2 regions of the Blautia sp. HCN-1074 genome follow, and region 1 is predicted to be linked to the other one. Evidence: riboswitches for the same ligand, from Rfam matches in the RefSeq annotation. Region 1 holds a riboswitch; the other holds the start of a gene.
What was found. Region 1 has a riboswitch for cyclic di-GMP ahead of WKT11_RS09515 (transporter substrate-binding domain-containing protein). Riboswitches for the same ligand answer to the same signal wherever they lie in the genome.
Positions count from the first base shown of each region.

Region 2: linked by a shared signal. The riboswitch ahead of WKT11_RS15875 (PAS domain-containing sensor histidine kinase) and the one ahead of WKT11_RS09515 (transporter substrate-binding domain-containing protein) in region 1 are both predicted to bind cyclic di-GMP.

Region 1 is NZ_JBBKBP010000009.1:8,088-16,124, forward strand. It holds gene WKT11_RS09455 (winged helix-turn-helix transcriptional regulator) at 107-439, shown strand; gene WKT11_RS09460 (TnpV protein) at 816-893, shown strand; gene WKT11_RS09465 (DUF6442 family protein) at 1,107-1,436, shown strand; gene WKT11_RS09470 (helix-turn-helix transcriptional regulator) at 1,433-1,639, shown strand; gene WKT11_RS09475 (hypothetical protein) at 1,649-1,951, shown strand; gene WKT11_RS09480 (YhfC family intramembrane metalloprotease) at 1,971-2,768, shown strand; gene WKT11_RS09485 (YdbC family protein) at 2,847-3,038, shown strand; gene WKT11_RS09490 (GNAT family N-acetyltransferase) at 3,332-3,757, shown strand; gene WKT11_RS09495 (SdpI family protein) at 3,789-4,166, shown strand; gene WKT11_RS09500 (GNAT family N-acetyltransferase) at 4,192-4,635, shown strand; partial or broken gene WKT11_RS20000 (ATP-binding protein) at 4,760-5,029, shown strand; gene WKT11_RS09510 (hypothetical protein) at 5,430-5,651, shown strand; cyclic di-GMP riboswitch class I at 5,792-5,867, shown strand; gene WKT11_RS09515 (transporter substrate-binding domain-containing protein) at 6,107-7,366, shown strand; gene WKT11_RS09520 (hybrid sensor histidine kinase/response regulator) at 7,566-8,037, shown strand, end outside.
Region 2 is NZ_JBBKBP010000023.1:3,374-11,410, forward strand. It holds gene WKT11_RS15870 (response regulator) at 1-1,099, opposite strand, end outside; gene WKT11_RS15875 (PAS domain-containing sensor histidine kinase) at 1,017-3,170, opposite strand; cyclic di-GMP riboswitch class I at 3,539-3,614, opposite strand; gene WKT11_RS15880 (hypothetical protein) at 3,800-3,946, opposite strand; gene WKT11_RS15885 (alpha/beta-type small acid-soluble spore protein) at 4,023-4,247, opposite strand; gene WKT11_RS15890 (alanine/glycine:cation symporter family protein) at 4,634-6,004, shown strand; gene WKT11_RS15895 (hypothetical protein) at 6,150-6,659, shown strand; gene udk (uridine kinase) at 7,029-7,649, opposite strand; gene WKT11_RS15905 (carbohydrate kinase family protein) at 7,722-8,037, opposite strand, start outside.

The DNA.
Region 1 (8,037 bases):
GCTTGGTGTTAGTATAGTGTGAGACACATACAAAAACAAGTACGCACCTTTTTGTAACTGTACACTCAAAATCGAATGTGTTACAATAGCCTCGGAGGTGAGAATTATGCGAGCAAAAGAAGAATTACCGGAATGCCCAGTTGCAACAGCAGTATCTCTCATCGGAGGAAAATGGAAACTGCTGATTTTGCGTAACTTGAAAGAGCGTCCATGGAGATTCAATGAGCTACAACGAAGTATAGATGGTATTTCACAAAAGGTTTTGACAGATAGTTTAAGACAAATGATGAGTGATGGACTGGCATATCGCCACGATTACCATGAGCAGCCACCAAGAGTTGAATACGGCTTAACGGAACTCGGAACAAAAATGCTTCCAATTGTTAATTCACTTGCTGACTTTGGTAACTACTATAAATCAATTATTGAACAGAATTAAGGACGTTAGTATTTGAAAAGCTTGAACAATTCCAGTTTATTGGGAAGTCGCAGAGAACGAAAAATCGGGATTGAGCGTCTTCGTCCATTCAAAGAGCATCCGTTTCAAGTGAAAGATCCATAAAGCGACAGAACGAATTATTGAAGAACAGAAAGAACAATCTGAGGATTCATAGAATGCGATTTAAGAGAAAAAAGCCTCATGACCATGCGGAAAAATGAAAGCAAAATACGTTAGCTAATAAAGTGTATAGGCTCAAAAGGGAAAGTGCCCTTTTGGGCCTTTTTTGTGCTTTGCTATAAGTAATACCACAATTAAAGGGCAAAAAATAGCGTTTAAGCAGGGTGTAACGGAAGAACTGAAAGCAACGGATATGATGAGATGGATAGGATTGATGAATAACATTCGAGCCTGTGCCGATGAGATTGTATTGAATGATATTGTGTATTCCTAACGGATACCAACCGAAGAAGAACTGCTGTCAAACCGATGGCAGTTTTTCTTTTTCGGCAAGTATTCAAGAAGTCATTAAGTCGTGAGTATAATCGAAGTGGTAGAAAAGTTATCTCTTATATCGGTTGTAACTTTTTTATGACTCTATTGACAAGAAAACTTGGTATGTGTATAATTAAAATATGCAAAGAAAACTTGGCATGGAGGTGTTTTTATGAAAAAGGACGAAATATTAAAGGCAAGCAGAAAAGAACATCGCAATAAGGACTTGGCTGAAATGGAAGTGGTATATCAAGCCGGAAGTCATGCAAGCAGAGTTGGTGCTTTAGTGTGTTGTTTGCTTTCGCTGTTATCTTCTGTGCTTGCTCATACTATGATTTACAGTCCGTGGGTTATATACTTCAGCATTATTGCAACACAATGGTTAGTTCGTTTTATCAAAATGAAGCGAAAGAGTGATTTGGTCTTGACTGTTCTGTTTTTTGTGCTTTCCATTTTGGCATTTGTTGGATTTGTTAGCCATCTTTTAGAGGTGAGAATATGAAAGAACAATTACAACTGAAAAATCACTTAAAGGAAGTTCGCACAGAAGCAAATCTTTCTCAAGCTCAGCTTGCAGAAATGGTAGGGGTATCAAGAAATACCATTAGTTCTATTGAAACAGGACAGTTTAATCCAACTGCAAAATTGGCTCTAATTCTTTGTATTGCATTGGACAAAAAATTTGAGGAACTATTCTATTTTTAGGAGGTTATTATGGAAAATATTATAATGTTGATTTTGGGAGTGTTCATATCTGTTGTGGGAATTGTAAATATCAAAGGCAATATCAGCACAATTCACTCTTATAATAGGCGAAAAGTAAAGGAAGAAGATATACCAAAGTATGGAAAAACAGTCGGCACAGGAACGCTGATTATAGGAATATCTCTTGTATTAGGTTTTATTGTTTCGTTTTGGAGTGAAATAATTATAGATTATATCATTCTTCCAGCAGTTATTGTCGGATTAGGCTTTATATTGTATGGACAGTTCAAATACAATAAAGGAATTTTTTGAGAATCAGGGAGGTATAAAGATGGAATTGAACACAATATCAGGTCTGGCGATAGCGGGAGTTATCTGCTCCGTTGTCCTCTCGATGGGGGTACCGATTGCTTTGTTCATTGCAGGAAGGGTGAAGCTTAAGGCAAGGATTTCCTCGTTCTTTATCGGAGCAGGAACCTATCTGCTGTTTGCCATGCTGTTGGAGCAGCTGCTGCATGTTCTTGTCATTCAGTTCTGCGGACTGAACGCACAGAGCAGGCCATGGTTTTACTATGTGTACGCGGCTTTGGCTGCAGCGGTTTTTGAAGAGACCGGAAGACTGATTGCCATGAAGTTCTGGATGAAGAAATGGCTGGATTTTCCAAATGCACTGATGTATGGAATCGGGCATGGCGGTGTGGAGGCCATTCTGCTCGGAGGACTCTCCGGAATCAGCAATCTTGTGTCCATGCTGATGATCAACAGCGGAGCCATGCAGAATACGCTGGCGGCACTTCCTGCTGAGTCTGCAAACCAGACCGTGTCACAGCTGTCGGCCCTATGGACAACACCGGCACCACTCTTTTTTGTAAGCGGAATCGAAAGAATCAGTGCCATCATTCTGCATATCGGGTTGTCACTGCTGATCTACCGGGCGGTAAAGGCAGGCAAATGCAGGACAGCGGCTTTTACAGCGGTTCTTGCATATGGGATTCATTTTATTGTGGACTTCTTTGCCGTGGCAGGTCCGGCGCTTCTTCCCATCTATGTGATTGAAATTGGTGTCTTTGTGATGGCAGCCGGAACTCTTGTTATGGCGCTGAAGATGGGAAGGATGGAAGAACTGTGAATTCCAGTTTTCTGCTATCATAAAACAGAATATATCTGACAGAACGCACCGTAGAAATACGGTGTTTTTTGTTACCCAATAGGAATACTTTCAGAAAGTGCCAAAGGTTGGAAAAAAGAATTGAATATGATTTCATGGAATGGAGCTGCAGAAAAATATGATATTCGTGACTGGGCACCAGAACATGAAAAAATGGGAAAAGGAATTACTTTATCTCAAGAAGAGGCAGAAGCTCTGTATGAGTTACTGGGTAAAACTCTAAAAAAATAGTTGTAATTAAATAAGCCAAAGACGTTTGATTGGGTGAACAGTTAAATGTCTTTGGCTTTCTTCGTAGAAATATAAATTTAATCCAACTCTGCCCCTAACTCATACCTCCAATATTCTGCCGCTTCATACTCTCTAGGTTCTGAGAGTATCCCTCTATATAACGAAACGCTCAGAGGCTGTTTTACAGTGGGGTAAAAGAAAAAATATCAAAAAATCGATGATTAATGGTAAGCTTGTGATAGAATGAAAAAAAGAGAAAAGCATAAAGGATGCAGTTGAGGAGAATATTTGTTATGATTAGAAAGTTGCTGAACGGAGATATCGATAGAGTCGCTGACATATGGTTAAAGACAAATCTGAAAGCACATTATTTTATTTCCAATCAATACTGGAAAAGTAATTATGAATTAGTGAAAGAAATGATGTTACAATCCGAAGTCTATGTGTTTGAAGTGGATAAAATGATACAAGGATTTGTAGGACTAAATGATGAATATATCGAAGGTATTTTTGTCTCTGATGAAATGCAGTCATGTGGCATAGGTAAATTTTTATTGGATTATATTAAGGATAAAAAAGTTAGCTTACGATTAAATGTATACCAGAAGAATGCCAGAGCAATTTCTTTTTACCAAAGAGAAGGGTTCATTATTCAATGTGAAGGCTTGGATGAAGCTACTGGTGAAAAAGAGTACACTATGCTATGGAAACGAAAATAGAAATCGGAAGTTGTAGTAAAGGAGGTTTACAATGGGGTTTTGGATTTTTATGTTGATTATGGATTTGCTTCTTCCATTTACGATGATTGGTTTTGGAAGATATTTTATGAAAAAGGCTCCAAAGGAAATAAATTCAGTATTTGGATATCGGACTTCGATGTCTATGAAGAACAAAGACACATGGGAATTTGCTCATAAATATTGTGGTAAAGTCTGGTATGTCTGTGGAATGGTTATGTTGCCGATAACAGTAATATTCATGCTTTTAGTGATTGGAAAAAATGAAGATTGTGTTGGGAGTATAGGAGGAATTATCTGTAGTGTTCAACTTATTCCTTTAATTGGGTCTATTCTCCCAACAGAAATAGCATTAAAAAAGAATTTTGATAAGAATGGAACAAGACGATAAATTCTAGTTTGACGGAGTAATAGATATGAAAATCCGAGAAGTGAATGAGAATAAAAAGCAATTTATAGCATTATTGTTATTAGCTGATGAGCAGGAAAATATGATTGATCACTATCTTGAAAAAGGTACTATGTATGTACTTGAAGATGGTAATGTAAAAGCTGAATGTGTCGTTACTGATGAAGATAATGGAATACTTGAAATTAAAAATATTGCAGTTGATCCTCAGAATAAAGGACAGGGCTATGGGAAAGCATTGATTGACTTCCTTGTAAGTAAATATGCAGATAAATATTCTATTTTGCAGGTTGGAACAGGTGACAGCCCGTTGACCGTACCGTTTTATGAAAAATGCGGATTTGTCCGATCTCACAATATTCCGAATTTCTTTACGGACAATTATGACCACCCAATTTATGAGTGTGGTGTACAGTTAATAGATATGGTATATTTGCAAAGATGTTTATAACTTCCGGTTTGCAAACTAATAAAATTCTGAGAAAGGAGGGTTGCCGATGTACGCACAAATCATCCCGGATATCACTTTACAGACGGTTGGTGGTAAAACTGTTATTGTGGTAGAGATTTTTGAGGGCAGACAGCAGTTGCGCTCCTGGGGCATTTTGATTGAGCGTGATGGAAAAGAGTATCCGTCTAATGCTTTTGCTATTTTGACTGGCAACAGAGGACTTCATGTTGCAACACAATGTGGTGTGTTCAAAGGTACAACGAAAGCAGTATTTGTTGACCGTAGAGAATATACCGGTCCGCTTTGGGAGCAGATAGATGAAGCATTTCAGTTTGTTTTGAGAAATATTCATTTGGGTGCTACCATTGTGGGAATTTATCGGCAGGATGTTTATTTTGAGAATTTCTATGACGGTATTTTACAGGTAGCAAATATGCAGAAATTCTTCAAAGAACATTCTGATGGATTCCATACTACAGAGGCCAAAGGCATCTGGAAGGAATATACGGAAAGTTACTATCGGATGGATACCTATTACAGGTTGTTCCATCTGAGTTTCCAAAAGAGCCTGGAGACTTCTACTTTATACCCACTGGTTTTCACAACTTTTATGTGACAAATACTATTGACTGTGATATTATGGAGATGATATAAGCGAAAATGACTTTTGCGGAAACGAAAGTATCTTCATTTTTTATTTACAAATATGTTTTTTGATGGAATTGTATGTTTGCCAAATTGATAATTAGTATTTTCCCCTAATACATATACAATGAAGATATGTAGTAGAGGAAATGAAGTATAGTCACTTGCAGATAGAGAAGCATATTGCGGATAAAATAACATCTTTATGTGAAAAGCGTGATATCAGTAAATACAGATTATCGCAGTTTTTTCAGGAAGGTAATTTAGAGAATCTGACAGAAAAACAGAAAGAAGTTCTAGGGATATGGAACGATCTGAATGCAAATGAGCAGGAAACAGTAATGTCAATGCTTCGTGGACTTCGGAAGTAGAAGAACAGTTCGAGTATATATATCGGCTGTTCTTTTTTTGTTTTCAGGCGTTAAAACGGTAATGTTTTCTTGTGTACAGTAGAGCGCTATAGTATAATAAAATCAGTTTTTTTGCATAAGTTTAAAAGCTATATCTATAATAAGGAAATCGGCAAACCAGATGAAAGTCTGGGACGCAAAGCTACAGGGCCTGTAAAATGGCAGCCAGTTGCATAAAATGAGGTGCACTGTTTGTCTGACAGTGCTTTTTTGTGGTGTTATTGTTACTGTTCACATGCCACTATTCCGCGAGGCGTTTTGGCATGTATATGCCAAAATCCCGAGACATACAGCGCGAATTTATGCGATTAGCATAAATTCTGTGCATCGCGAAGCGTGTTACTGGGCACGGAGTGAACAGTAACGTGTTATTTCATAGGCGTAACTATAATAATTTTACTGGGAGAGAGAAATATATGAAAATGAATAAATCAGTATTGCAAAGGGGTATCATTTTTATATTGTGTATTTGCATCCTTTTTTCAGTCTGTCCGGTCTATGCTTTTGCAGCAGAAAGTCAGAAAGAGAAAATTGTCAGGATTGGTGTACCGGATGATACATATGATAAGATAAATGAAAATGGAAAAAGAAGCGGATACGGCTATGAATATCTGCAGAAAATCGCAGGTTATACCGGGTGGAACTATGAATATGTAGATTGTACATGGGAAAATTGTTTTGACAAATTAAAAAATGATGAGCTGGATATTATAGAAGGAATCTCTTATACGGAGGAACGGGCAGAGAATATGCTTTTTTTCGGTATTCCAATGGGAGATGAAAGATATTGTATCTACGTAAAACCCGATCATACAGACATCTCATCCTCTGACACTGCATCTTTCAATGGGAAAAAGATTGGAGTGCTTATGGATTACCTGCCGGAAATGGTATTGAACGAGTGGGAAAAGAAATATAATCTGCATATACAGCATGTCAATGTTTCAAATAATGAAGATGCTTTAAAGAAAATTGCAGACGGAGAAATTGACGGTTTTGTATCGTTAGAGGATTCCCGTCTGGGTGGGTACGGAATGGCGGCCTTAACGAATATCGGAAGTTCAAAAATATATTTTGCAATCGGCCAGAGTTATTCTGATTTAAAGACAGAGCTGGATAATGCTATGAGAAGGATCACAGATGATGATCCTTATTATGCAGATGAACTGCATAAGCAGTTTCTATCAGTGGACAGGGTATATTTTCTGACGGGAGAAGAACAGAAATGGCTGTCAGAGCATGGAGCAATCAAAATCGGTTATTTGATAAACGATGGCGGGGTCAGTACTCTTGATACAGAAACCGGAAAAGTGAGCGGCCTGATCACGGATTACATCCAGCTTGCACAAAACTGCCTGGAAGGGCAGACTTTGAAATTTTATATCAAGTGGTATGATTCACAAGAGGATATGCAAAAAGCGTTGCATGATGGAGAAATTGATATGATTTTTCATGTGATGCAAAATACGAATGCTGCCGAAGACCTGGGCTATGATTTAACAGATACTGTCTGGAAGTACAATATGGCGGCTGTAACGGTTAAAAAGAGTTTTGATGAAAATGCTGAAAATACGGTTGCGATACCAAGAGAAGACAGTGATTTGAAGTTTTATGTTTCCTACAATTATCCACAGTGGCATACTTTACAATTGGTTTTAAAACAGAAAATGCTGTAAGACAATTCTTTGTGTTGTGTTTCTGGCGGCCCCGGTCAGGGCGGCAGATTCAGATGAAGATATTGATACGGCAGTGCAATTTTATTAAATTAGGAGGTTGACAATGAGATGTATAGAGAAATATATTTGACAGACAGACAGACAGACAGACAGACAGACAGACAGACAGACAGACAGACAGACAGACAGGAGATTTAATATGATCGCGAGAGCAAAGAAATATGTAGCAGTATTACTGGCTTTTGTATGCGTGTGTATGATATTTTCTCCCCAGACTGCATATGCAGCCGAGGACAGTTCGCAGCATGAAACTGTCAAAGTCGGTTTCTTTGCCATGGATGGTTATCATGTGATGGATGAAGAAGGCAACCGCAGTGGGTATGGCTATGATTTTCTTCGGCTGATGGCCCGTTATTGGGATGTAGATTACGAATATGTCGGATATGATAAGAGCTGGGATGATATGCAGCAGATGCTTGAAGATGGCGAGATTGACATGGTAACATCTGCCCGCAAAACACCGGACAGAGAAGAAAAGTTTGATTTTTCACGTCCGATCGGAACCAATTATGGGATGCTGACCGTCCGCAGTGACAACAGCACGATTGTGGACGGCAATTACAGCACTTACAACGGTATGCGTGTGGCGCTTTTGAACGGAAACACCCGGA
Region 2 (8,037 bases), on a different contig from region 1:
CTGTAGCCGCCTCATACCCATTCATAATCGGCATCTGCACATCCATAAAGACCAAATCATAATATCCATTTGGATGATCTGCCACCTTATCTACAGCTTCTTTTCCATTTACAGCCGTTTCAATCTCAGCACCTGTCATACCTATGATCTCAGCTGCAACTTCTCTGTTCAGTTCATTATCTTCCACCAAAAGGATTTTCTTTCCTGTATAATCACTTGCAGCGATATTTTTCAGGTAATCTCTTGCATCCTGACTCGGCTTTCCGGAGATTATTTTTTGCAGTGCTGCGGTAAGTCTTGAGCGGAACAACGGTTTTGAAATGAATTCATCTACTCCTGCTGCTTTGGCTTCTTCTTCGATTTTTGTATAATCATAGGACGTCAGAACAATGACAGAAACATCAGGTCCTATCTTTTGGCGTATCTGCCTTGTTGTTTCAATTCCATCCATTCCCGGCATCTGCCAGTCAATAATATATACAAAATAATCATTGCCATTCTCATGACGTTTCACTGCACGCTCTACTGCCTCTTTTCCTGACAGTACCCACTCTCCGTCGATTCCAATCTCATTAAGAATAGCCACTGTTCCTTCACAGCATATCTTATCATCATCCACAACCAGCACGGGCAAGTTGACCAGTTCATCAATAGTCTCTGACTTTTCATCCCGCAGACGAAGGAAAATAGTAACGGTAAATCTGCTTCCCTTTCCCAGCTTGCTTTCTACCTTAATGTTTCCATTCATCATATTGACGATATTTCTTGTGATTGCCATTCCCAAACCGGTTCCCTGGATTTCGCTGATGCGTTTATCATCTTCACGAGTAAACGGGTCAAACATAACCTTTTGAAATTCCTCGCTCATTCCCATACCGTTGTCTTGAATCACAAACTCATAGCATCCTATATCCAGGGAAGGCCACTGAAAAAGTCCTTTTTGCGTATAAATTAGCACAAAATAAAGTACATCAATCAACTTTGAGACACTGTATATAGTATGAAAAAACAGTTTTTCAGCGGCGTCCCAGGGAAGTGGTAGGCTTTTCCGTAATAGAAAACAGTATCTTGCCGCCATCTGGGGTATATTTGATGGCATTACTCATAATATTAGTAAATATCTGTTGTACTCTTAAACTGTCTCCTCTTACATATTCATGTTCAATTTTGTTGAGCCGTACTTCAAAATCATGATGGTGAGCTTCAATCTCGGAACGTGTCATTGCGATCAAGTTATCTACCAGTTCAGCCAGATTAAAGTCTTCTTCCGTCAGTTCGATCTTTCCATTTTCAATGCGTGACATATCCAGTACTTCATTAATCAAACCAAGCAGATGACGGCTCGACTTGGTTATTTTTCCAAGGCAATCAATCACACGATCCGGATGATCAATATTTGCTCCGGCAATGGCTGTCATACCAACGATTGCATTCATCGGAGTCCGAATATCATGAGACATATTTGATAAAACCTCTGTCTTTGACCTGTTTGCCTTGTTAGCCGCTTCATAAGCATCCTTCAAAGCAATCCTCGATTCTATCTCCGCAAGTTTTTCCTGAGTGGTATCCTGTGCGATCAACAGCACCTTTTCAAGTACTCCGTCTTTCCAAGACAAAGGAATGAAAGCCATGCTCTTAAAATGCTTTTCATCTTCCGTACAATATTCCAGCTTATAAATATCATCCATGCTTCTAATCATGCCACGGATATGATCTGCTGAAATCACTTTGTCAATCGTTTCATCCTTTGCCACCACTTTATAGCGGGATGCAATCCTCCTGATCAGGTCATGATATGTTCCGTAAGCATCGTATGGTGGCTTTTTTCCGTGCAGACTATAAAACTTATAAGTATCATCTTCCAGATTGCACATAGCAAAACGATTGACCAGACGCATTGTTCCCTGAAGAAGCAGATCCATCGCATCATTCTTACGTGTCAGCTCCAATATGTTTTCCATTTCTTTTCTGGCTTCTGTAATATCCCGGACGAAGATCATTGCATAGCGTGAACCGTCATTTTCTTCTCCTCTCATAAGGACATTACGAACCCAGTGTTCATCACCTTGTATCCGTATTCTGCATTCAAGGTTAATTTCTTTTGAACCTTCACTCAGTTTTTCAACAATAAAATTACGGTTGTAAAAATGAGAAACCGCTTCCTTGTCCTCATCAACAACATAATTATCCAGGTATGCCTGAATCAGTTCATCCCATGTATGGCTCTTTTCAAAAATCTCCAGAAGAGAATCCTCTACTTTTAGTGACTCAAAAGAATTATCCTTTAGATTTACATAATACTCGCAGATATTTCCCTCTGTATAGGCGCGATGAAATGCCTCATTTCTCTGTGCTTTCATCTCGCTCTGCTTTCTCTTGTCAATATTTATGAATGTACCGACAATAAAACGTACTGTTCCGTCCAGACGTCTGGTTGTCTCGGCATTTGCCCGGAACCATTGATAGGAACCATCTTTCATCTTCAAGCGGTATTCACAGTCATATTTCACACTATCTGTTTTGTCTTGAATTGCTTGCTCTAACAGTGCAAGTGTTGCTTCCTTGTCTTCTGGATGTAACAAATCTGACCACGATTCCAGTTTATTTGGGAAATCAAGAATGTCATGATACCCAAGCATCGTGCGAAACTCATGACTCCAGCACACTTCCTTAATATTTCCGCTTTTGTCACAATCAAAATGCCACATCCCAGAATGAATCACGTTATTGATCAGTTTCAGATTCTGCTGCATCCAGTCAATCTGAACAGACAATACCCATACCTGCTTTCCATCATCTGCTATGGCATCTTTCTTGCACATACGGACAAATACAGGTGTGCCATCGCTCATCAGCATCTGTCCTTCTCCACACCCTTGAAGGCGCTGGAACCTGTCGTATTCAAGAAAGGTCTGGTTTTCTCCATATAAAAGATTTCTCAGAGAACCTGATGTTTTCTTTTGAAATTCTTCAAACGTATATCCCAGATTCCTCAACATGTGTGAACTGACCTGTGTAATTGTAAGATTTTCATCATAATATCCTGTCATGAATCCAACAATATTCAGTTCGCTCACTGCATCCTGTACGATTTTTTGACAGTTTTCATTTAACTTTGTATTATCCAGTGAAAAGATATTATTTTCACTTTGCTTTTCTTTATTGAACATTTTTATCCTCCGTATATTCTAAGTCCAACAGGGATGTAAGTACTTCCATTAGTTTATTTATATCAAAAGGCTTTGAAAGATGAGCATTCATTCCTGCTTCAGCACAATATTCTTCATCACTCTTAAAGGCATTGGCAGTCACAGCAATGATCGGAATATTTCTTTTAAAATCCGCAGAATAGCTCCTTCTCCTGCAAGGATACTGTAGTTCTGCCTGTCAGCCTCCTTTTTTATCATCTTTAATCTCCGTTATCTTTTTTACTTAATCTTTCTATTTCTTTTCTCTGTTACTCTATTCAGATAAGCTAAACCATAATAAAAAGCAAAGAAACTACTACTAATTAACCATAGTATCCCTTTGCTATTTCATATGCAACTGGCTGCCATTTTACAGGCCCTATAGCTTTGCGTCACAGACTTTCATCTGTTTTGCTAAAATATTTACTTTCTTTAGTTCTATTATAGCCCCCCGAAAAATATGTCAATTTGTATTTTACAATACGCTCATATAAATGATATAGTAAATCCAACATATTCTCATTCTTTAAATCGTTTAAATGGCACAAAATTAAAAATAAAAACCAGCAAAATGGTTTCGGTTGATTTTCTATTAAATTGGCTGTTATATTCTACCATGTCATCCTGCTTTTGTCTAATTCATTTTCAGATACAAGTAAACAACCTCCCTGCTTATCTCCGTTTTCAGCATACGGTTTTTCACCGATCTTTGGGAATATCTCATCAGCAAAATATTTTGCCCATGATTTTTCCAGCATTCGCTGTTCCCGTTTTGTCAGAAAATGAAAAGAATCTGTAAAAGATAACTGCTGAATAGGTATGAGCTTTTGACGCTTAAATCATGATATAAAACATAAATCTAAAATTCAATGGTTGTTCCGATACTATTTTCTTGACCATATATCCGCCGACTGAACCGTTCTGTTTGGATGTCAGGTTACCGTTGTATCCATCTGTAAGCGGTACACCTAATTCGTTTGCAACCTCGAATTTGAAACGGTCTAACGCACCTTTTGCTTCTGGTACAGCTGCCTGGTTAGAAGATTTTGTGTTTGACATATCAATTTCCTCCTTGGTTGTTGTTTTCATTTTTGATTGTTTTGGTGTTGCAATGCTAGTATATGAAGCTAGAAGAATAATACACTGGAAGTTTTCGTATACTAAGGAAGAGCATGGAAAATTTATTGCAATTTTATATTTTTTACAGTATAATTACATTTAACTACTGAGATTAATCTTTAATTTCAGACAGATATTTGTATCTGTGTATATGTGTGTAACTAAAAGACGAACCGTACAAAGGCGTACATCACATGAACTATCGTGTATGTATGCTTTTTTTTATATAACATTAATTTTTTATTATATAAAACGGTATCTTTAAAGTTCAAAGATGTATCTTCTTTTCTTTACTCACATAAATTCATAAAAAGGAGAGGAAGCCTATGATTAATTCTGTCGCAAATTTCATTAACAAACTGGATGGTCTTGTATGGGGATGGTGGATGATTCTTCTGCTTCTCGGGACTCATATTTTTATGACAGTCCGCACAGGTGTGATCCAGAGAAAAATCGGTACAGCTATCCGATTATCTGTCACGAAAGATACAGGGGCAGAAGGCGAAGTCAGTCAATTTGGTGCACTTACCACTGCTCTCGCTTCTACAATTGGAACCGGAAATATCATTGGTGTGGGAACCGCTATCGCGCTGGGTGGTCCTGGTGCTGTTCTCTGGTGCTGGCTGACAGGCATTTTCGGAATCGCCACGAAATACAGCGAGTCTCTTATCGCTGTCAAATACCGTGTGAAAACGAAAGACGGACGTATGCAGGGCGGTGCCATGTATGCACTGGAACGCGGGTTACATATGAAATGGCTGGCATTGCTTTTTGCATTCTTCGGCGGCTTCGCTTCCTTTGGAATCGGATGTGCTACTCAGGTAAATGCAATTGCAACTGTATGTAATGAGAATCTGAATATCTCTCCGGTTTTTATCGGAATCGCAGTTGCCGCACTGACAGCACTTGTTATCTTTGGCGGCATCAAATCAATCGCAACCGTATGTGAACGCCTGGTTCCGTTCATGGCTTTCTTTTATGTACTTGGATGTCTGATCATTCTGGGAATCAACTATGATTTTATTATTCCGGCAGTAAAAACGATTTGCAAGATGGCATTTACCCCAGGAGCTGCTGCCGGCGGACTGGTTGGACGCGGTATTATGATGGCAATGCAGTACGGAATTGCCAGAGGCCTTTTTTCCAATGAGTCAGGTATGGGTTCTGCCCCTATCGCAGCAGCTGCCGCCCAGACGAGAAATCCTGTACGTCAGGCACTGGTTTCCAGCACCGGAACTTTCTGGGATACCGTTGTTGTATGTCTCATGACAGGTCTGGTTCTCGTCACAAGTATTATGAAAAATCCTTCCATTGATATGGGAAGTATCACAGATGGCGGTGTGCTTACCACTCTGGCATTTCAGCAGATTCCGGTACTTGGTCCGGTGATCCTGGTTGTCGGCATTATTTCTTTTGCTTACTCAACAGTTCTTGGATGGGCTTACTACGGTGAACGATGTGTGGAATATTTTACAGGTAAAAAAGGACTGATTCCTTATCGCGTACTGTATATCGCAGTTGCCGCGATCGCACCGGTTATTTCCCTGAATCTTGTATGGACCGTTGCCGATATCCTGAATGCATTGATGGCAATTCCAAACCTCGTGGCTGTGTTGCTTCTGTCAAATGTGATCGTTGCGGAAACAAGAAAATATATCAATGATCTGGATGCCAGAGATGATATTCCTGTTGAATGACCGCGCGTCGCATTCTCGTTACTTCAGTGATGAGTTAGACGCGCAATTTTTTTGTCAAAAAAAGAACGTATGTTTACAGAATAAGATATCTATGGTACTATTTGTTCATAGCACAAAATAAAAAAACAGTTCAGAGGAGAAGAAAATGCAGACGGTATCCAGTTATGGTGTGGAAATACGAAAACAGAATATCCCAATCCGCCAGACACTGGAAATCTATCGTCAGGCGGTCAGCTATCTGACGGAAATCTATGAACAGGTGTGGGCAGAACTGAAAATGATCCCGGAAGCAAAAAAACGCTTTAATGCAGCAGAACATCTGATTCACACAACGAACAGGAAAGGGATGCGCATATCCAGGATCTGTGCATGGAATACGAGCAGGCTTGCGTATGATGGATCAGGGATAGTCCTGCGTGACTGGAGAAATCACAGCCTCTGCGCATTTCAGACGGGAAAAAGATATAACTGTGACTTGTCAGCTTCTTATAATATCGGGGCCAGATATTTTATCCGTGAACTTTTAAAACCCCTTCCGGCAACGGAAAGGTCTTTGCTGGAGGCAAAAGTCCCTGCAGTAAAGCGTAGAACCTCATGTGTTTATGCAGATCTAAGGGAACTCAGTTCTGAGATGGGACTCTTAATGGCTGCATAGATGCAGGCAGATATACAGCGGACTACCTGTAATGTGGGGACCTGCCATATCTGGCATGGGAAAAAGCGCATATCTGCGCAAACCTAAGTTACAGGCGTATCCGCCGATATTTAGTCTGACGCCTAAAGCGTCTGGAAGCACGTGACTTCAGTCATGTGAGGATATAATTCACATTATTGACAAATAGTTAACTGTCTATTGCTCTTCACAACTGAAACAACAGGCTTACCTGATCTGGTTACAAGCTGTTTTCATCAATAGGCTTCAGAATACAGAACTGTTAAACCGTTATAAAATTTTTTACAAAAAGCAAGTTTCCAAAGTTCACTATATCTTGATGAACTTAGAAACTTGCTTTTATTTTTACACTCAATCTTCCTTTTTATCCAGCAACAGACGGATTTTTGAGACAAACAGGTCGAATGCAATATCATTCTTACCGCTGTTAATAACAATATCAGCTTTTGATCTGGTCGGTTCTACGTAAAGGTAATGCATAGGCTTTACAGTAGTCAGGTACTGTTTGATAATGCCGTTGAGATCTCTTCCGCGTTCTTCTACGTCACGTGAGATTCTTCGCAGGATACGCTCATCTGCATCTGCTTCTACATATACTTTAATATCCAGAAGGTCTCTCACTCTCGGATCTGCCAGAAGCAGGATTCCCTCTACAAGAATAACCGGTTTCGGATCGATTCTGATCACCTTGTCAGAACGGTTATGTTTCGTATAATCATAAACCGGGCACTCGATTGATTTTCCCTCTTTTAACTGCTTCAGATGCTCTACCAGAAGCTCTGTCTCCAGTGAATCCGGATGGTCATAATTTACAGTTACTCTCTGTTCAAAAGGAACTCCGTCCTGTCTGCGGTAATAGTTGTCATGATAAAGAACAACTACATCATCTCCGAAATAATCTTTAATCCTGTTTGTAAAAGTAGATTTACCAGAGCCGGAACCTCCGGCAACTCCAATCACAATGCTTCCCATTTTTGTTTTTCCTCCATTGGCTGTATATTAACTGCTATGTGCTTCATTTCATGCAGCGTATATTTCTGCAATTTATTTCTGATTTTTATTCTTTGTATTATAATTTAGTCCGAATTCCTCCGGCATAAAGCGCGGGCAGATATTCTCTGAAGTACAGATTACAGTGGAGGAAAGACGTGTACCGATTCCACATGCCTCTTTTAATGTTTTTCCATAAGTAAGTCCTGCACAAGTTCCTGCAAAGAAAGCATCTCCCGCTCCCGTAGTATCAACTACATCTACCTTCATAGCCGGACATACGCCATATCCGCCATTCTGATCTGCATATACAGCGCCCTGTCCTCCCATTGTCACGATCATCTGTGGAATACGTGCGGATTTCACACGT